Variovorax terrae: one gene and its partner. The protein of the gene in region 1 interacts with the protein of each later gene in a pairwise test. Links are inferred from orthologs where the notes say so. Each region holds a gene or a part of one and is shown in the gene's direction. Other genes may lie near its edges. The genes, in order: dnaA and MMF98_RS15580.

What was found.
Region 2: the proteins of dnaA (region 1) and MMF98_RS15580 interact in binary tests that used the Escherichia coli proteins (3 or more experiments, as listed by UniProt). The link is inferred for Variovorax terrae from one-to-one orthologs.

The regions. Positions count from the first base shown.
Region 1 is NZ_JALGBI010000003.1:304,067-313,805, reverse strand. What follows is about bases 6,845-9,739. They hold dnaA (chromosomal replication initiator protein DnaA), read left to right. Parts: upstream 6,845-7,533; coding sequence 7,534-8,946; downstream 8,947-9,739. Other genes in these bases: dnaN (DNA polymerase III subunit beta), read left to right, coding at 9,221-9,739; rpmH (50S ribosomal protein L34), read right to left, coding at 7,144-7,278; MMF98_RS20845 (ribonuclease P protein component), read right to left, coding at 6,845-7,096. Outside these bases: MMF98_RS20885 (monovalent cation:proton antiporter family protein), read left to right, coding at 1-350; MMF98_RS20880 (adenine phosphoribosyltransferase), read left to right, coding at 358-903; MMF98_RS20875 (Crp/Fnr family transcriptional regulator), read right to left, coding at 979-1,428; MMF98_RS20870 (hypothetical protein), read right to left, coding at 1,501-2,304; MMF98_RS20865 (Crp/Fnr family transcriptional regulator), read right to left, coding at 2,614-3,105; tRNA uridine-5-carboxymethylaminomethyl(34) synthesis GTPase MnmE, read right to left, coding at 3,206-4,612; membrane protein insertase YidC, read right to left, coding at 4,672-6,339; membrane protein insertion efficiency factor YidD, read right to left, coding at 6,336-6,674; more of MMF98_RS20845, read right to left, coding at 6,671-6,844. UniProt on the Escherichia coli protein: Plays an essential in the initiation and regulation of chromosomal replication. Binds in an ATP-dependent fashion to the origin of replication (oriC) to initiate formation of the DNA replication initiation complex once per cell cycle.
Region 2 is NZ_JALGBI010000002.1:49,746-60,042, forward strand. The notes cover bases 2,939-5,698. They hold MMF98_RS15580 (phosphoheptose isomerase), read left to right. Parts: upstream 2,939-3,898; coding sequence 3,899-4,498; downstream 4,499-5,698. Other genes in these bases: rsmI (16S rRNA (cytidine(1402)-2'-O)-methyltransferase), read right to left, coding at 2,939-3,452; MMF98_RS15575 (YraN family protein), read left to right, coding at 3,452-3,844; MMF98_RS15585 (BON domain-containing protein), read left to right, coding at 4,495-5,151; MMF98_RS15590 (NAD(P)-dependent oxidoreductase), read right to left, coding at 5,217-5,698. In the rest of the region: MMF98_RS15550 (aspartate/glutamate racemase family protein), read right to left, coding at 1-3; MMF98_RS15555 (Bug family tripartite tricarboxylate transporter substrate binding protein), read right to left, coding at 44-1,042; MMF98_RS15560 (LysR family transcriptional regulator), read left to right, coding at 1,168-2,088; MMF98_RS15565 (hypothetical protein), read right to left, coding at 2,218-2,478; more of rsmI, read right to left, coding at 2,529-2,938; more of MMF98_RS15590, read right to left, coding at 5,699-6,119; MMF98_RS15595 (PilT/PilU family type 4a pilus ATPase), read right to left, coding at 6,242-7,378; MMF98_RS15600 (cyclic nucleotide-binding domain-containing protein), read right to left, coding at 7,400-8,032; MMF98_RS15605 (type IV pilus twitching motility protein PilT), read right to left, coding at 8,067-9,110; MMF98_RS15610 (YggS family pyridoxal phosphate-dependent enzyme), read left to right, coding at 9,145-9,840; MMF98_RS15615 (DUF3617 domain-containing protein), read right to left, coding at 9,877-10,297. UniProt on the Escherichia coli protein: Required for the timely initiation of chromosomal replication via direct interactions with the DnaA initiator protein.

The DNA.
Region 1 (9,739 bases):
TGGTGGGCGTGCCGATGCGGCGCGTGATCCGCATCGTGCAGGACCAGCGCGATGCGCGCTACAACCTGCTGCGCGGCTACTTCCACGGCGCCGACGACGACACCGTCAACGAGCGCGACCACGAGCGGCTGGGCACCTTCACGCTGCCGCCGAGCGCCCGCTCGCTGGGCCACCCGCTGGAACGGCTGGCGCTGCATGCGCTGGGCGCGCGCGTCATGAGCCTGCGCCGCCAGGATGGCAAGGCCGCCGCCGTGGACGACGCCACGCTGCTGCAGGAAGGCGATACGCTGGTCCTGTCGGGCAAGCCCGAAGCCCTGGCCGTGGCCGAACAGAAGCTATTGAAAGGATAAACCCCCGATGGACACCTCCGCCTACCTCCGGAACCACATCCGCACCGTGCCCGACTGGCCGGCGCCGGGCGTGCAGTTCCGCGACATCACGCCGCTGCTGCAGGACCCCCAGGTGTTCCGCGTGCTGATCGACGCCTTCGTGCACCGCTACATGAGCCGCGGCATGCGGCCCGACGTGGTGGCCGGGCTCGATGCGCGCGGCTTCATCCTGGGCGCCGTGGTGGCCTACGAGCTCAACGTCGGCTTCGTGCCGATCCGCAAGAAGGGCAAGCTGCCGTTCACCACGGTGGAGGAAACCTACGAGCTCGAATACGGCAGCGCCACGGTGGAGTTGCACACCGACGCCGTGAAGGCGGGCGACCGCGTGCTGCTGATCGACGACCTGATCGCCACCGGCGGCACCATGATGGCGGGCAAGAAGCTGCTCGAGAAGCTCGGCGCCACGGTGGTGGAGGGCGCGGCCATCGTCGACCTGCCCGAACTCGGCGGCTCCGGCAAGCTGCGCGCCGCCGGCCTGCCGCTGTTCACGCTGGTCGATTTCGAGGGCCATTGAGCAATCCCGTCGCTCTCTTTTTGATAGCGCCCGAGAACCGCTGCATCTGGACCTCCGGCCGATTTCGGCCAGAATTCAGGTGAACTGGCCGACCAGCAGCGCTTCGCGCATGCGCACGGCCAGCACGGCGGCCACGCTGCGCACCAGGTCCAGCGCCAGGCGCGGCTGCTTGTGCGACAGCGCCTCGAACCGCTCCCAGCTCAGCGCCCAGGCCACGCCGGGCTGCGACGGCACCACGGTGGCGCTGCGCGGCTGGCCGGAGAAGAACGTGCCTTCGCCCACCACCGCGCCGGGCTTCTGGGTGGCGATGACCGTGTCCTGCAGGGTCACCTGCAGCTCGCCTTCGGCCAGGATGTAGAGCTCGCGCTCGGCGTCGCCCTCGCGCATCAAGGGCTCGCCGGGGATCAGGAAACGGATCGACAGGTAGGGCGCGATCTTCTGCCACTCCTCCAGCGTGAGCCGGCACTGCAGCGCGTCATGCGCGTCCAGCGCGGCGATCGCGCTCACCAGTTGTTGTACGTTCATGGTCTCTCCTCCTTGATCGTGACGCCTGGCGGCGCGCGCGGCCTCGTCCCCCTGCTGGGGACGGGCGGTCTCTCAGTTCAGGTCGCCGTACTGCGTGGTGCTGAGCGCGGGCATGCGCGCATCGGGATCCGGCATCTCGGTGTCCTCATAGCCCGTGAGCAGGGCGTAGCGGCTGGCATTGGGCCGCGCCGCGAGCGCGGCGGCCGCCGGCAGAGCCGCCGCCGCGGCCGTGGCCGCTGCAGCAGGAGCCGCCACCGGAGCCGCCGGCACCGCGCTGGCGGCGAGCGCGCGCTTGAAGGCGGCCACTTCGTCTTCCTGGATCGGCTCGAAGCGCGGGACCGCGGGCCGCGCGCGCGGGCTCTCGGCCTCGCCCAGCGGCGCGGGCTGTGACACCCGGGGCAGGGCCGACGCCGCCGGCACGCGCGCCTGCACCTGGCCCACGGCCACATGCTCGTTCATGCGCCAGTAGACCGCGGTCACCACGATGTCGTAGCGCGACTTGGCGTTCTGGGCGATCATGGCCTCGATCTCGGCCAGGCGGGCGGGCTCGCCGGCGAAGCCGCGCGCCAGGTCCATCATCACCATGAACTGGCGGCCGCGCTGGTCCAGCGACAGCACCTTGAATTTGTAGCTTGCAGACAACACCCCGGCACGCACCATGGACTCGCGCACCACGCTGTACAGCAGCTCGCGCCGCGCCATGCGCTCGCTCTTGCGGTTGGCCGCATGCTCGGTCCCGCCGGGCGGCATCTTGGCGCCTGCCGCCTTGGCCGAGGCCACCGGCCGCGTGGCTTCCACCCGCGACAGGCCTGAGCTTTCGGGCATCGGCACTGGCAAGGCGGGCTTTTTTCGGGAGAACCACTGGAACAGGGACATGCGTGTGCTTTCTTGAATTCGCGGCCGGCCGGTGCCGGTGCGGCATCGGCGACAGTGTAAAACCCGATGCTTGCAAATACCGTTCTCACCGGCCGGCAAATCCGGGTTTCGCGCCGATGGGAGCTCCATTTTCGTGAAATAGTTGTCACTACTTCGGTTTTCACGAGGCCCGGGGCTCCAAGGGGCGGGCGCAGGCGGCTGGGCGGCGCCCGGCGGGCCCTCGCGGACGCGAAGACCGCCTTTTTTGGGTACTTTTTACCTCGAGGTCCAGGCCCGGCGGTGATGGTCTGCTCTGCTTTTGGGAGCAGATCAGGTCACGGCCACGCGCTTGGGCCGGTTCACCAGCCGCTTGGCGACCACCGCGCCCAGCCCCAGGCTGATTTCCAGCGCCACCGAGGGCTGGCGGTTGGCCAGTTCGGTGAAGCGGATCGGGGTCAGGCTCCAGACCTTGCTGTGGCTGGCGGCCTGCACCGTGGCGTTGCGCGGCAGGTGCGAGAAGAAGCTGCCTTCACCGACCACGGAGCCGGGGCCCAGGATGGCCAGGCGCACGCGGGATTTCTCGTCTTTGTAGTGCACGCTCAGCGAGCCGCTCTCCACCACGTAGAGCGTGCGGTCCACCGCGCCCTGCTCGATCAGCACCTGGCCCTGCATCAGCGCGAACGGCTGCATGTAGCTGGCCAGGATGTCCCACTGGGCCGGCGTCAGCGTGAGCTTGAAGCCGTCGACGGCATGGTTGTGCGCCATCGCCTGGGCCAGGCCCTGGACGTCGAACTTGAGGTGGGTCGGGAGAGGGGCGTTCATGATGGGCGCAACGGTATCGTCGCCGCCGAGCCCGCACAAGGGTCTTTAACGCCCGCTTACACCTGATACACCGGCCCGGGCGGGGGCGGATGGATCTGTCTCATTTGCCGATGCAGAAGCTCGAAAAGATCACGCCCAGCAGGTCGTCCGAGCTGAATTCGCCGGTGATGTCGCCAAGCGCGTTCTGCGCCAGGCGCAGCTCCTCGGCCAGCAGGTCGAGCGACTGCGCCTGCGCGGCCAGGTGGGCGGTGGCCGCTATCAGGTGGGCATCGACGCGCCGCAGCGCCTGCACGTGGCGCTCGCGTGCGAGGTAGACGCCCTCGGGCGCCGACTGCCAGCCGGCGATCTCCAGCAGCCGGCGGCGCAGCGCCTCCAGCCCGTCGCCGGTGCGCGCCGACAGCGCCAGGCCGCCCGCCGGCACGGCGCCGGCGGCGGCGTCGGTTTTGTTCCAGACCTCGACCACGGGCACGCTTTCGGGCAATTTTCCGGCCAGGGTCCGCATGATGCGGTCATCGGCTGCTATGTATTCCATAGCACCGGCACGCGTCAGGTCGTGCAGGAACAGCACGGCGTCGGCGCGCTCGATCTGGTCCCAGGCGCGCGCGATGCCGATCTTCTCGACCTCGTCATGGCTGTCGCGCAGGCCGGCGGTGTCGATCACATGGACCGGCACGCCCTCGATCTGGATGGTCTGGCTCACCACGTCGCGGGTGGTGCCGGGGATCGGCGTGACGATGGCCAGCTCGGCCCCCGCCAGCGCGTTGAGCAGCGAGCTTTTGCCCGCGTTGGGCTGGCCCGCGATCACCACCTTGATGCCCTCGCGCAGCAGCGCGCCCTGGCGCGCGCGGCGCAGCACGCCGGCCAGGGTCTGCTGCAGGCCCGCGAGCTGCCCCTGGGCATCGGCCTGGCGCAGGAAGTCGATCTCCTCTTCCGGAAAATCGAGCGTGGCCTCCACCAGCATGCGCAGATGGATCAGCGCGTCGCGCAGCGCGTGGATCTCGCGCGAGAACTCGCCCGACAGCGAGCGGCTGGCGCTGCGCGCCGCGGCTTCGGTGCTGGCGTCGATCAGGTCGGCGATGGCCTCGGCCTGCGCGAGGTCGATCTTGTCGTTGAGGAAGGCGCGCTCGGTGAACTCGCCGGGCTGCGCCACGCGCAGGCCCGCCAGGCGCGGCCGGCCCGTGGCCGGATCGGTTTCGGCACCGGCCTCGATGCAGCGCGCCAGCAGCAGCTGCAGCACCACCGGCCCGCCATGGGCCTGCAGCTCCAACACGTCCTCGCCGGTGTAGGAGTGCGGCGCGGGAAAGTGGATGGCCAGTCCATGGTCGATCGGCGCGCCGTCGGCCGCGCGGAACGGCCCGTAGCTGGCCTCGCGCGCCTTCAGCGCGCGGCCGCACAGCGCCGGGACCAGCGCGCCCAGCTGCTTGCCGCTCACGCGCACAATGCCCACGGCCCCGCGCCCGGGCGCGGTGGCGATGGCGGCAATGGGGTCGGCGTGGCGCGGCAGCATGGGCGTATCTTCCAATAAAAAGGGCCGCTGCAAGCGGCCCTCTTGTTGCGTGGGTGGGCTTACTTGCCCAGGACACCCAGGCGCTTGTTGATGAACCACTGCTGCGCGATCGACAGCACGTTGTTGGTCAGCCAGTACAGCACCAGGCCCGAGGGGAAGAAGAAGAACATCACGCTGAAGGCCAGCGGCATGATCCACATCAGCTTGGCCTGCATCGGGTCTGGCGGCGTGGGGTTGAGCCAGGTCTGCAGCAGCGAGGTGCCGGTCATCACCAGCGGCAGGATGAAGAACGGGTCGGGCGCGGACAGGTCGTGGATCCACAACACCCAGGGCGCATTGCGCATCTCCACGGTGGACAGCAGCACCCAGTACAGCGCGATGAACACCGGGATCTGGATCGCGATCGGGAAGCAGCCGCCCATCGGGTTGACCTTCTCCTCGCGGTAGATCTTCATCATCTCCTGCTGCATCTGCTGCGGGCTGTCCTTGAGGCGCTCGCGCATCTCCATGACCTTGGGGTTGATGGCCTTCATCTTGGCCATGCTGGCGTAGGCCTTGGCGTTGAGCCAGTAGAAGGCGATCTTCAGCAGCACCACCAGCGCCACGATGGACCAGCCCCAGTTGCCCAGCATGCCGTGCAGCTTGTCGAGCAGCCAGTACAGCGGCTTGGCCAGGATGGTGAGCCAGCCGTAGTCCTTGACCAGTTCCAGGCCCGGCGCCAGGGCTTCGAGCTTCTTCTCTTCCTGCGGGCCGACGAACAGCCGCGCCTCCACGGTCTTGCTGGCGCCGGGCGCGATGGCGTCCACCGGCGTGATCATGCCCACGGCGTAGAGGTTGGTGTCGACCTTGCGCACGAACAGCTCGCGCTTGATGCCGTCGGCCAGCAGCCAGGCGCTGGTGAAGTAGTGCTGCACCATGGCGACGTAGCCGTCGGTGGATTCCTTGTCGATCTCGGCCTTGCCTTTTTCGATGTCGCTGAACTCGACCTTGTGGTACTTCTTGGCGCCGGTGTAGACCGCCGGGCCGGTGAAGGTGGAGTAGAACGAGGACTCGCCGGCCGGCTTGTTGCCGTCGCGCACCAGCTGCAGGTAGAGCTGCGGCGACACCGGCGCGCTGCCGGTGTTCACCACGTCATGCTTCACGGCGATGGCGTAGGAGCCGCGCTTGAGCGTGTAGGTCTTGACCAGCTTCACGCCGCCGAGGTCGGCCGACTCGAAGCGCACGCTGAGTTCGTCCTGGCCGTCCTTGAGCGCGCGGTCGCCGCTGAAGGCCATGGGCGTCTTGTGGGTGGGATAGGCCCCGCCGATCAGGCCGGTCTGCGCCACGTAGACGCGCGAGGCGCTGTCGTCGAGCAGCACGAAGGGCTTGTCCTTCTCGGTCAGGTCGGCGTAGCGGGTGAATTCGGAGCGGATCAGCGAGCCGCCTTCGGTGTCGAAGGTCAGGTGCAGCACGTCGGTGTCGACCTGGATGCGCTCGTGCGCCGGTGCCGGCGCGGCCGCCGTGCCCGGCACCTGGCCGACCCCGGCCTGGGGTGCGGCACCGGCAATGCTGGTGCTGCTGGCCGGCACGCTGGAGGCGCCGGCCGGGGCGCTGGCCGCCGCCACGGGCTTGGCCGGCGAGGGGAAGAAAGTGGCCTTGTGCCCGTTGTGGACCTGCCATTGGTCCCACAGCAAAACCATGGAGAAACCAAATATCACCCACAGGATGGTGCGGCGGATGTCGTTCATGAAGACTTCTTTGCTGAAAAAGGAGAAAGCAGCTGGGTGAACAGCCGGGGCTTTTCAAGAGAGGGCTGCGCCGGATCGCCGCCGGGCGCCGCAGAGCCCGCGCGGGCGCGGGCCCACGGGGTCTCGGGCACCGGGTCGCAGCCGCCCTCGCACCAGGGATGGCAGCGCACCAGGCGCCTGAGCGTGAGGTAGCTGCCGGCGGCGGCGCCGTGGCGCTCCAGCGCCTGCAGCGAATAGGCGGAACAGGTGGGCTCGAAGCGGCAGGCCGAGCCCAGCCAGGGGCTGAGCAGCAGGCGGTAGCCCTTGACCAGGGTGATCAGGACGGCCCGGATCATGATGCAGGCCGCCCGGCGGAGAGCGCCGCCTTGCTGAACAGCTGCTGCAGTTCGGTGCGCACGGCCTGCTTGAGCCGCTCTGAAGTGGCGCTGATGAACTGGGCGCGGTCGAAGCCGGCGCGCAGGCGCACCACATGGGCGGCTGCGGGCAGCTGGGCTTCGAAATCGGTGCTCACGTGGTAGATCTGGCGTTTGATGGCGTTGCGGGTCACCGCGCGCTTGGCCCAGCGCTTGGGCGTCATCGCCCCGATCCAGACGTCCCGCACAGCAAACAGGGCCTGCGGTCGCATGGACTCAGGCCCTGTTGAGATCGGCGCCGGCGTGTCGAGTTCCGAGCGATGCAGCGCGAAATGGGCTGTGCGGGACACCGTGCCTCCCGCCATGGCAGCCTGGAACTGCGCCCGCGTTTTCAGCCGCTGCACGTCGATGCCACACCGAAGCTGTGCGCCAGCTTTTGAAAGCCTGGGGCTCAGGCAGCCAGGCGCTTGCGGCCCTTGGCGCGGCGTGCGTTGATCACAGCACGGCCGCCGCGGGTCTTCATGCGGACCAGGAAGCCGTGGGTACGCGCGCGGCGAACTTTGGAAGGTTGGTAGGTGCGTTTCATGGTGAATTCCTTGAGGGTTCAGTTTCCGGCCCCGCACGCGGCAAAAAGCCTGGGGCCTTGATTCAAATCGCCCTGAACAATCAGGGAAACCCATGATTATCGCAAAATTTCTGAATGCCGGCAAGGCCTTACAAGGCATTTGCGGTGTGTTGCAAGAGCACCCCGGGCGTGCCGTCCGCCTTGTGGATAAATCCTTGATAAATTACAATGGAGGGTTCGACAAATTTAAAATATCCACAGAAGCTGATACCTATAATGACCGAGGGATACCACCCCAGCCTGGCTGCTGCGGCCGGCCAGAATGCGGGCCAGAGCCTATGGCAGGCCTGCGTCGACCAGCTGGCCCAGGAATTGCCCGAACAGCAGTTCAACACCTGGATCAAGCCCCTGGTGGCCCAGGTCGCCGACGACCTCTCCAAGGTCACCCTGTACGTGGCGAACCGCTTCAAGCTCGACTGGGTCCGGGCCCAGTACGCCGGCCGCATCGCCGGCATCCTGGAGCGGCTGTATGGCCAGCCTCTTCAACTTGAGTTAGCGCTTGCTCTCCGCGAAGCACCTGCCAAGACGTTTGTAGCCCCCACCTATGCCGAGATCGGCGTGGCGCCCGAGCCGGCCGGCCTGGGCGAGGAAAACGCCCAGGCCGTGTTCAAGAACCGGCTCAACACGGCACTGACCTTCGACACCCTGGTGGAGGGCACGGCCAACCGCATGGCGCGCGCCGCGGCCATGCACGTGGCCGGCACGCCGGGCCAGCTTTACAACCCGCTGTTCATCTACGGCGGCGTCGGCCTGGGCAAGACCCACTTGATGCACGCGGTGGGCAACCGGCTGCTGGCCGACCGGCCCGACGCGAAAGTTCTCTACATCCACGCCGAACAATTTGTTTCAGATGTGGTTAAGGCCTACCAGCGCAAGACCTTCGACGAGTTCAAGGAGCGTTACCACTCCCTCGATCTGTTACTGATCGACGACGTGCAGTTCTTCGCCAACAAGGACCGCACCCAGGAAGAGTTCTTCAACGCCTTCGAGGCGCTGCTGGCCAAGAAATCGCACATCGTGATGACCAGCGACACCTATCCCAAGGGCCTGGCCGACATCCACGAGCGCCTGGTGTCGCGCTTCGACTCGGGCCTGACGGTGGCGATCGAGCCGCCCGAGCTCGAGATGCGCGTGGCCATCCTGATCAGCAAGGCGCGCGCCGAGGGCGCCGAGATGCCCGAGGAAGTGGCCTTCTTCGTGGCCAAGAACGTGCGCTCCAACGTGCGCGAGCTCGAGGGCGCGCTGCGCAAGATCCTGGCCTATTCGCGCTTCAACCAGAAGGAAATCTCGATCATGCTGGCGCGCGAGGCGCTGCGCGACCTGCTGAGCATCCAGAACCGCCAGATCTCGGTCGAGAACATCCAGAAGACGGTGGCCGACTACTACAAGATCAAGGTCGCCGACATGTACTCCAAGAAGCGGCCGGCCTCCATTGCCCGCCCGCGGCAGATTGCGATGTACCTGGCCAAGGAACTGACACAGAAAAGCCTTCCGGAAATCGGAGAATTGTTCGGCGGGCGCGACCACACCACGGTGCTGCACGCCGTGCGCAAGATCTCCGGCGAGCGCCAGCAACTGACCGAGCTCAACCAGCAGCTGCACGTCCTCGAACAGACGCTGAAGGGCTGACCTCATCATGAAACCGCCATCAACTCCCACGACCCGCAGCGCGGTTCGGGCAAGCCTGGGGACAGTTCCGGCACAACGGCCCGGTTGTCCACATGCCCGGGCGCCGGCGCGGAAGTGTCCACCGGGCCGCGACAACCCGGAAGCAGGGCTGTGCACAGGCTTCGCTGGGGGCCAAGTGCTTGATAAAACAGGCGAAAATGGCGAAGTCCACAGCGCCGCGCGCGCCTTATCTACTACGACTCATTTGAATTAAAGAAATCAAGAAGAGGTTGACATGATTGTTCTGAAGGCAACACAAGACAAGGTTCTCTCGGTTTTGCAGTCGGTCGCGGGCATCGTGGAGCGGCGGCACACCCTGCCCATCCTGGCCAACGTGCTGATCCGCAAGACCGGCGGCTCGGTGCAGCTCACCACCAGCGACCTGGAGATCCAGATCCGCACCACGGCCGAGCTGGACGGCGATGCCGGCAACTTCACCACCACCGTGGGCGCGCGCAAGCTCATCGACATCCTGCGCACCATGCCGGCCGACCAGACCGTGAGCCTGGAGTCGAGCCAGAACAAGCTGATCCTCAAGGGCGGCAAGAGCAAGTTCACGCTGCAGACGCTGCCGGCCGAAGACTTTCCGCTGGTGCAGGAGGCCGCCAACTTCGGCCCCGTGTTCAGCGTGCCGCAGAAGACGCTGAAAGACCTGCTGAACCAGGTGAGCTTCGCGATGGCCGTGCACGACATCCGCTACTACCTCAACGGCATCCTGTTCGTGGCCGAGGGCCAGCAGCTCAGCCTAGTGGCC
Region 2 (10,297 bases), on another replicon or contig:
CATCGATTTCTCCATTTTTCAAGTACTCCGAATTCGTTCCGCCCTACTTCGGCGAAAGGTCCACCACCTTGGAGAGTTCGCGCCAGCGCGCGCTATCCTCGGCGATCATTTGCTGGAACTGGTCGATGCTGCCGCCCTTGACCTCCAGCCCCTGCGGCTCCAGCCGCTTTTTCATGTCGGGCGTGCCCAGCAGCGCGTTCACCTCGCGCGACATGAAGTCGACGACCGGTTGCGGCGTGCCGCGTGGCGCCATCAGCCCGATCCACAGCTTGGCGACAACCTGGGGCAGGCCGGCTTCCGCGAAGGTGGGAACGTCGGGCAGCGACTCGAGCCGCTTCTCGGCGGCCACCGCGATCGGGCGCACCCTGCCGCTGTCGACCATGGAACGCGCCGAACTCACGTAAGTGAAGAGCAGCGGCACCTGGCCGCTGGCCAGGTCGGGCAGGGCCATGCTGGCGCCCTTGTAGGGAACGGCCGTGAACTTCACCTTGGCCTCCTTGGCCAGCAGTTCCATGGCGAGGTGCGAGACGCTGCCCGAGCCGGTGTGCGCGAAGTTCACCGCGCCTGGCATCGAGCGCGCCTTGGCGAGCACGTCCTGCACGGTGCGGTAGGGCGAGTTGACGCCCGCGTACAGCACCGCCGAACTGTCCACGATGTGGACGATGGGCGCGAGGTCCCGCTCGGGGTTGTAGGGCAGCGACGGGTAGACGTAGGGTGCCACCGAGATCTGGCCGTTGCTCGCCAGCAGCAGCTGGTAGCCGTCGTTCGGCGCGCGGGCGATCTGCTGCGTGGCGATGGTGCCGCCGGCCCCGCCGAGGTTATCGATCACCCAAGGCTGGCCGGTGGTGCGCTGAAAGGCCTCGCCCAGCGGCCGGCCCACCGCGTCGAGCGCGCCGCCGGCAGCGAACGGGATCAGCACGCGGATCGGTTTGGCCGGGTAGCTGCGGGCTTGAGCGAAGACCAACCCCATCGCGAGGGCCAGCGCAATGGCAACGGCGATGGCGGCGGAACGGCGGGATGTCACGCGAAGACGGTTCAACATCAGGTACTCCGAATCAAACGAGCGAAGAGGCACACTCTAGGTTTTTGCCGGGCATCAGTCTTGCGACATCTCGGAACAGGAGTTTTCCGAAAATAGAAAGGCCGGCCTGCCGCCAGGTATCCACCATGTCACCTGCTCTGAACCTCGATCTCGTCTCCCTGCGCATCTTCGTGCTCGTCTGCGAAGCCGGCAGCCTTTCGCGCGTAGCTCAGCAAGAGGCGCTGGTGGTCTCCGCGATCAGCAAGCGCATCGCACAGCTGGAAGACCGCGTGGGCACCCGCCTGCTTGATCGGCGCATGTCTGGCGTGGCGCCCACCCCGTCGGGCCTCACGCTGCTGGAGCATGCCCGGGCGATGCTGGCGATCATGGACGACATCGAGCGCGACATCGTGGCGCGGGCGCGCCTGCCTCAAGGCCAGGTCCGCGTATTCGCCGCGGCCGCCGCGCTGGCCGAACAGGTGCCCGAAGACGTCGCGGAATTTCTCACTGCCGTCGGGCACGAAGGCATTCGCGTGTCCGTCGAGGAGCGGTTGAGTCATGCCGTGGTCGAGGGCGTGCGCAGCGGCGCCGCAACGCTCGGCATTTGCTGGGACGTGGTCGACAGCGGCGCCCTCCACGCAGTGCCCTACCGCACCGACCATTTGGGGTTGGTGGTGCCCGACGGCCACCCGCTGGCCGGGCGCGAGGCCGTCCGCTTCAGCGAAACCCTGCCGTACGACCACATCGGCTTGCCCGCGGCCAGCAACTTTCAGACGACGCTGCGCGACGCCGCCCGCGTCTCGGCAGAGGGCCTGCACTACCGTGCGGTCGTGGAAACCTTTGAAGCCGCCGCGCGGCTTGCGCGCGCTGGCGTCGGGGTCGCCGTCGTCCCGCGCGAGGTTGCCTTCAAGGCCTTGCCGCAGGAAGCCCGGCAGCGTGGCTTCGTGCCGCTGTCCGATGGCTGGGCCACGCGCCGCTTCATCATCTGCTGCCGCAGCCGCGACCAGCTGAGCGTTGCTGCAGGCATGTTGTTCGACTTCATGGCCAGCCGCGGGGACTCGCTGTGAAGGCTCAAGAGGTTGTCTCTGTTCATCCGAGTCGAGTGCGCGCAAGTGGCTGGGCCGCTACCTGGCACTGGGGCTGGCTGGCCTGGCCTGGACTTCAAGGGGTCTGACCCCAGCGAAGCTGCACGGGCTTCAACGTCCGCGGGCCTGGTGCGGCACCACCGTGTGGCGCTTGGGGCCGTGCTGGCCGGCAGGCGCGCCGCCATGGCGGTGCTGCGGGTCCGCGGCCGTGGCGGGCGGGGCGGACCGGCCATCAGGCGGGCTGACCTGGCCCGGCGGCTGAACGGAGAACAGGGCGCGGTACTGTGCGACCAGTGCGCTCCAGCCCGGGCTGGCCCAGATCGCCAGCAGGACGACCAGGACGAACAGAATGGCGACGAATGTCATCTCCATGGCGTACCTCCATCGGAAACGCGAACGAACCTCCCGTGCCTGGCCCCATCCTACGCCGATTCAGGGCGCCGGGGTTCGCTGTTTTTCAGGGCCAGGGCCTGTTCGTACAAGGTGTTGCGGGGAGCGCCGGTGATGTCGGCCGCCAGCTTCACGGCGGTCTTCAGTGGCAGCTCCTGCAGCAGCAGCGCGAGCACGCGCTCGCCGTCCGCCGCGGCGGGCGCGGCCGGCGCCGGGTGCAGCACCAGCACGAATTCGCCGCGCGTGCGGCTGGCCTCGGCGGCCAGCCAGGCCGGCAGCTCGGCGGCTGCCACGTCGGTGATCTGCTCGAACTGCTTGGTCATTTCCCGCCCGACCGTGAGCTTGCGCCCGCCCAGCGCCGCCAGGGCCTGGGCGAGGGCTTCGATGCGGTGCGGCGCCTCCAGCAGCACCACGGCGCGCGTCTCCTGCGCCAGCGCCAGCACGGCGGTCTCGCGTTCGGTCGTCTTGGCCGGCAGGAAGCCGGCAAACACGAAGCCGCTGCCCTCGGCCACGCCCGCCACGCTGAGCGCGGTGGTCACGCTGCTGGCGCCGGGCAGGGGCACTACCGGCTGCGCGGCCGCGCGCACGGCGGCAACCAGCCGCGCCCCGGGATCGCTCACGGCGGGGGTGCCCGCATCGCTGGCATAGGCGATGCGCTGGCCCTGCTGCAGCCGTTCGACGATGGTTTGCGCCGCCTGCGCCTCGTTGTGCTGGTGCACGGCGATCAGTTGCGAGGCCGTCTTGTCGATGCCGTAGGCGCGCAGCAGCGCCTGGGTGTGGCGCGTGTCCTCGCAGGCCACCGCATCCGCCAGGCCGAGCACGTGCAGCGCCCGCAGCGTGATGTCGGCCAGGTTGCCGATCGGCGTGGCCACCACGTACAGTGCGCCGTGCGGATAATGCTGCGAGGCCGCCGCTTCGCGCGCGGCGTGCAGGGCGGAGGCAAAAGAAGCGCTCAATGGAATTCCTCAAAAAGATCGCCGGCCTGTCCCGGCCGGCCACCACCAAGCAGGCGGGCGACGCCGCTGAAGACCAGGCATTGGCCTACCTGCAGGTTGCCGGGCTGCGGCTGCTGGAGCGCAATTATCGGACGCCCGGGCGCGGCGGCGGCGAAATCGACCTCATCATGCGCGAGCGCGACGGCACGCTGGTGTTCGTGGAGGTGCGCCGGCGCTCGCATGCGTCGCATGGCGGCGCGGCGGCGAGCGTGGGCCGGGTCAAGCAGCGCCGCATCGTCTTCGCGGCCCGGCACTACCTGATGCGCCTGCGCGAGCCGCCGCCCTGCCGCTTCGACGTGGTGGTGGTGGAAGACGGCATCGAGTGGCTGCGCGCGGCCTTTGACGCGGCATGAGGTTTTTCATGGGCATACATCCGGTTTCACAGGCCGCGGTTATCATCACTCTCCATGCTTGAGCAACGCATCCAACAGCACTTTATCGACAGCGCCGACCTGAAGTACCAATCGGCCCAGGTCCTGAGCAAGCCCGTTGCGGCCGCCGTGCAGGCGATCCTGGCCTGCGTCACCAGCGGAGGCAAGGTGCTGGCCTGCGGCAATGGCGGCTCGGCCGCCGATGCGCAGCATTTCGCCGCCGAATTCGTGGGTCGTTTCGAGCGCGAGCGGCCCGAGCTGGGCGCGATCGCGCTGACCACGGACACCTCCATCCTCACCGCGATTGCCAACGACTACGACTACAACGTCATCTTCTCCAAGCAGGTGCGCGCGCTGGGGCAGGCCGGCGACGTGCTGCTGGCGTTCTCCACCAGCGGCAATTCGGCCAATGTGCTGGCTGCCATCGAGGCCGCCCATGAGCGCGAGATGACCGTGGTGGCGCTGACCGGCAAGGGCGGCGGCAAGATGGGCAGTGCCCTGCGCGAAACCGACGTGCATGTCTGCGTGCCCCATGACCGCACCGCCCGCATCCAGGAGGTGCATCTTCTGGTCCTTCACTGCATCTGCGACGGCGTGGATGCGCAACTACTCGGAGAACAGGAAGTCCCAACATGAAATTCAATGCAAAGCGCCTGGTCCTGGCGATGCTGGCTGCGGCCAGCCTGGGCGGTGGTTTGACGGCCTGCGTGCCGCTGGTGGTGGGGGGGGCTGTCGTGGGCGGCTCGCTGATGGCCACCGATCGCCGCACTTCCGGCGCCCAGGTGGAAGACGAGGGCATCGAGCTGCGTGCCAACAACCGCGTGCGCGAGAACCTGGGCGACCGCGCCCACGTGAACGTGACCAGCTACAACCGCCAGGTGCTGCTGACCGGGGAAGTGCCCACCGCGCAGGACAAGCAGCTGGTGGAGCAGGTGGTGTCGCGCGTGGAGAATGTGCGCGCCATCGTCAACGAGCTGGGCGTGATGGGCAATTCCACGCTGACGCAGCGCTCCTCCGACTCGCTCGTGACGGGCAAGGTCAAGGCCTCGCTGGTCGACGCCAAGGATATCTACGCCAATGCCTTCAAGGTGGTGACCGAGCGCGGCACGGTCTACCTGATGGGGCGTGTGACGCAGCGCGAGGCCGACCGCGCCACCGAGATCACCCGGGGGGTGAGCGGCGTGCAGCGCGTGGTCCGGGTCTTTGAAATCATCACCGAGGAAGAGCTGAAGAACATGCTGCCGCAGCCGGCCAAGCCGGGGCAGGGCAGCACGCCGCCCAATAGTTGAGAAAACAGGCTGGGGTCCAGGCCAGCCGGACGCCGGGTGCTATTGAATAGATAGCACCCGGTTTTTCATTTGAGGCGCCGGATCAGGCTGGACGTGTCCCAGCGCTGGCCGCCCAGGGCCTGCACATCGGCGTAGAACTGGTCCACCAGCGCCGTCACGGGCAGGCGCGCACCATTGCGCTTGGCCTCGTCGAACACCAGGCCGAGGTCCTTGCGCATCCAGTCCACCGCGAACCCGAAGTCGAACTGGCCCGCGATCATGGTCTTGCCGCGGTTGTCCATCTGCCAGCTCTGCGCCGCGCCCTTGCCGATCACGTCGAGCACCTGGGCCATGTCCAGCCCGGCGTTCTGGCCGAAGGCGATGGCCTCGCTCAAGGCCTGCACCAGCCCGGCGATGCAGATCTGGTTGACCATCTTGGTGAGCTGGCCAGCGCCACTGTCGCCCAGGCGCGTGAAGGCCCGCGAGAAGGCCATGCCGACCGGCTTGGCTGCGTCGAACGCCGCCGCGTCGCCGCCGCACATCACCGTGAGCAGGCCGTTCTGCGCGCCGGCCTGGCCGCCCGAGACCGGGGCGTCGACGAACTGCAGGCCGAGTTGCCGGCCGGCGGCATACAGTTCGCGCGCCACGTCGGCGGAGGCCGTGGTGTGGTCCACGAAGATCGCGCCGGCCTTCATGCCGGCGAAGGCGCCGTCGGGCCCGAGCACCACGCTGCGCAGGTCGTCGTCGTTGCCGACGCAGCAGAACACGATCTCGGCGCCGGACGCGGCCTCGCGCGGCGTCGGCGCCGTGCGGCCCCGGAACTCGCCGGCCCAGGCCGCGGCCTTGGCCGCGCTGCGGTTGTAGACCGTGACCTGGTGTCCCGCCAGCGCGAGGTGGCCGGCCATCGGAAAGCCCATCACGCCCAGGCCGAGGAAGGCCACCGGGCGCGCGGGCGTGGGTTCGTAGATGCGGGAGTTGGTGCTGTTCATGGTGTGCGGATCAGAAAACAAACGAAGGGGAGGGCATCGCAGAAGTATGCACCTCCGCCATGCATGCCTTCCCGCCGCAAAGAGGGAGGAGGCAAGGCGCCGCGGCGTGCGGCGCCTGGGAGTCAGACAATCGCGAGGTGCTCGGTGCCGGCGGCCAGATCCTGGGTCTTGGCGCGCTGGCTGTTGAGCTTGATCTGCAGCCGCAGGTCGTTCACCGAATCGGCGTTGCGCAGCGCATCCTCATAGGTGATGAGGTTGCTCTCGTAGGCGTCGTACAGCGCCTGGTCGAAAGTCTGCATCCCGAGGTTGCGGCTCTTCTTCATGATCTCCTTGATCTCGGAGACTTCGCCCTTGAAGATCAGGTCGGAGATCAGCGGCGTGTTGAGCATGATCTCCACGGCCGCCGCGCGGCCCTTGCCGTCCTGCTTGGGCACCAGGCGCTGCGAGATCATGGCCTTGAGGTTGAGCGAGAGGTCCATCAGCAGCTGGGCGCGGCGCTCCTCGGGGAAGAAGTTGATCACGCGGTCGAGGGCCTGGTTGGCGCTGTTGGCGTGCAGCGTGGCCAGGCACAGGTGGCCGGTTTCGGCGAAGGCCACCGCGTGCTCCATGGTCTCGCGGTCGCGGATCTCGCCCATCAGGATCACGTCGGGCGCCTGGCGCAGCGTGTTCTTGAGCGCGGCCTCCCAGCTGTCGGTGTCGAGGCCGACCTCGCGCTGGGTGACCACGCAGTTCTTGTGCGGGTGCACGAATTCCACCGGGTCCTCGATCGTGATGATGTGGCCGTAGGAGTTCTCGTTGCGCCAGTCCATCATGGCGGCCAGCGTGGTCGACTTGCCCGAGCCGGTGGCCCCCACCAGGATGCACAGGCCGCGCTTGGACATCACCACTTCCTTGAGCACCTGCGGCACGCCCAGGCCGTCGATGGTCGGCAGAATGGCCGGGATCACCCGCATCACCATGCCGACCTTGCCCTGCTGCACGAAGGCGTTGACGCGGAAGCGCCCGACGCCGGGCGGCGAGATCGCGAAATTGCACTCCTTGGTGCGCTCGAATTCGGCGGCCTGCTTGTCGTTCATGATCGAGCGCGCCAGGGCCAGCGTGTGGGCGGCGGTCAGCGGCTGCGGCGACACCTTGGTGACCTTGCCGTCCACCTTCATGGCCGGGGGGAAGTCGCCGGTAATGAACAGGTCGCTGCCGTTGCGGCTGATCATCAGTTTGAGCAGGTCGTTGATGAACTTGCTGGCCTGATCGCGTTCCATGTCGTTTCCTCGATTCTGGCGCTAGGATTTCTGGTCCGTCAGGCGGGCGCTGACCACCCGCAGACGCAGGGAGAGCTTGCGGGCCAGCAGTCCGATCAGGCTGGCGGCCAGCGGCGCGTCGGCCGACATCATCTCGTCGAGCGCATCGGCGCTGAGCACGGCGATTTCGCACTCGTTGAGCGAGGTGCACAGCGAGAAGCGCATGCCGCTGTCGAGCAGCGACATCTCGCCCAGGATGTCGCCCGGCCGGGCCTCGGTCAGCCGCAGCTGCTCGCCCCAGGGCTGCACCCGGTCCACCGCGATGGTGCCGCTCAGCAGCACGATCATGAAGTTGCCGTACTCGTCCTGGCGGATGACATCGCGCTCGGCCGGCACGGTGGCGAAATCGAAGAACTGCTCCAGCCGCGACACGCCGTTTGCGGCCAGCCGGCTCATGTACTTGTCCTTGGCCCACAGCGCCTGCAGCAGCTTGGAGCCGCGCGAGGCGGACAGCCGCTTGGCGCCGATCTCGTTGGCGCGCGCTTCCCAGGGCACCAGCATCGACGGATCGACGCCCAGGTCCGCGAACGCGGTGGTGAACAGCAGGGAGTCGGGCTTGTCCTCGTCCGGGCTGTGCGGGGTGGCCCGTTTGAGAAGTCCGAGGATACCTTTCATGGAATGCTCCAGTGGCGAGGGCCGTCGCGCGGGGTCAGCCCGGGAAGTTTTCGGGCGTCTTGGCCTTGCCGCGGGCTTCGGCCGGACTGATCATGTTGCGTTTGACCAGCTCGGTCAGATTCTGGTCCAGCGTCTGCATGCCGAAGCTGTTGCCGGTCTGGATGGCCGAGTACATCTGGGCCACCTTGGCCTCGCGGATCAGGTTGCGGATGGCGCTGGTGCCGAGCATGATTTCGTGCGCCGCCACGCGGCCGGAGCCGTCCTTGGTCTTGCACAGCGTCTGCGAGATCACGGCCTGCAGCGATTCCGAGAGCATCGAGCGCACCATCTCCTTCTCTTCGGCCGGGAACACGTCGATGATCCGGTCGATGGTCTTGGCGGCGCTGGAGGTGTGCAGCGTGCCGAACACCAGGTGGCCGGTTTCGGCCGCCGTCATGGCCAGGCGGATGGTTTCCAGATCCCGCATTTCGCCCACCAGGATCGCGTCCGGGTCCTCGCGCAGCGCGGACTTCAGCGCGGCGGCGAAGCTCAGCGTCATGGGGCCGACTTCGCGCTGGTTGATCAGGCACTTCTTGGATTCGTGCACGAACTCGATCGGGTCTTCCACCGTGAGGATGTGGCCGTACTCGGTTTCGTTGAGGTAGTTGACCATGGCCGCCAGCGTGGTCGACTTGCCCGAGCCCGTGGGGCCGGTCACCAGCACCAGGCCGCGCGGCTTGAGCGCGAGGTCGCCGAAGATCTTGGGCGCGTTGAGCTGCTCGAGCGTGAGGATCTTGCTCGGAATGGTCCGGAACACGGCGGCCGCGCCGCGGTTCTGGTTGAAGGCGTTGACGCGAAAGCGCGCGAGGCCGTCGATCTCGAACGAGAAGTCGCACTCCAGGAACTCTTCGTACTGCTTGCGCTGGCCGTCGTTCATGATGTCGTACACCATGCCATGCACCTGCTTGTGGTCCAGCGGGTCCACATTGATGCGCCGCACGTCGCCATGGACGCGAATCATCGGAGGGAGCCCGGCGGAGAGGTGCAGATCGGAAGCCTTGTTCTTGACACTGAATGCCAGCAGCTGGGTGATGTCCACGAATCCCTCGAGGTTTGGTATGGTTAGGGCGATTATGACCATGATTCGGGACAACCTCCAGCGTGTTCACGCGCGCATCGCCGCCGCGTGCAAGACCGCCGGGCGCGGGGCGGACGAGGTGATGCTGCTGGCCGTCTCCAAGACCTTCGGGCCCGAGGCCGTGCGCGAGGCGCATGCGGCGGGGCAGCGCGCCTTCGGCGAGAACTACATCCAGGAGGCCGTCGACAAGATCGGCGCCCTGCGCGACCTGCCGCTGGAGTGGCACTGCATCGGCCCGATCCAGAGCAACAAGACGCGGCTGGTGGCGGCGCACTTCGACTGGGCCCACACGGTGGACCGCCTGAAGATCGCGCAGCGGCTCAGCGAGCAGCGCCCCGCGGGCCTGCCGCCGCTGCAGGTGTGCATCCAGGTCAACATCGACGGCGGCGCCGCCAAGTCGGGCGTGGCGCCCGAAGACGCGCTGGCGCTGGCGCGGGACGTGGCGCGGCTGCCGCGCCTGCAACTGCGCGGCCTCATGGCGATTCCCGAGCCTGCTCCTGATTTTGTAGCGCAAAAGAACCTGCACGCCAGGACCCGGGCCTTGTTTGACCAGATTCGCGAGGCCGGCGTCGCGCTCGACACGCTGTCCCTGGGCATGACGGCCGATCTCGAGGCCGCCATCGCGGCCGGCAGCACCCTGGTGCGCGTGGGCACGGCGATCTTCGGCGGCCGGCCTGCGGCCGCTCCCTGAGGGCGGCCCGGCCCCGGCGTCAGGCCGCCGGCCCGCTCACTTCTTCGGCGCGGCCGTCGGCTTGACGTTGCCGCAGTCGGCGCCCAGCCACTTGCCCGTGCCGTCCAGGGTGACGGTTTCGGGCTTGCCCTGCGGGGTGGTGGTGTTCATCCGCATCTTCATCGAGTAGGCCTCGTTGCTGGCGAACGTGATCTCGCCCTCGCCGCTGGAGGGCGGCCGCGTGGCACAGGTGAAGGCCACCTTGACGGTGTTGCCCACGCGCGGCGACAAGGTGTTCGTGCACTCGCCATGCTGCTGGATCGGCATGGCGCCGCGCGCGGCCATCTCTGGGGTGACGCAGCTCTTGGCGGTGATGCCGCTGGCCGGGTCTTGTTTCAGGCCCTGCTTGGCCAGCATGTCTTCCATCATCTTTCGCTGCTCGGGCGGCATGCTGGCCAGTTGCTTCTGCATCTGGGCC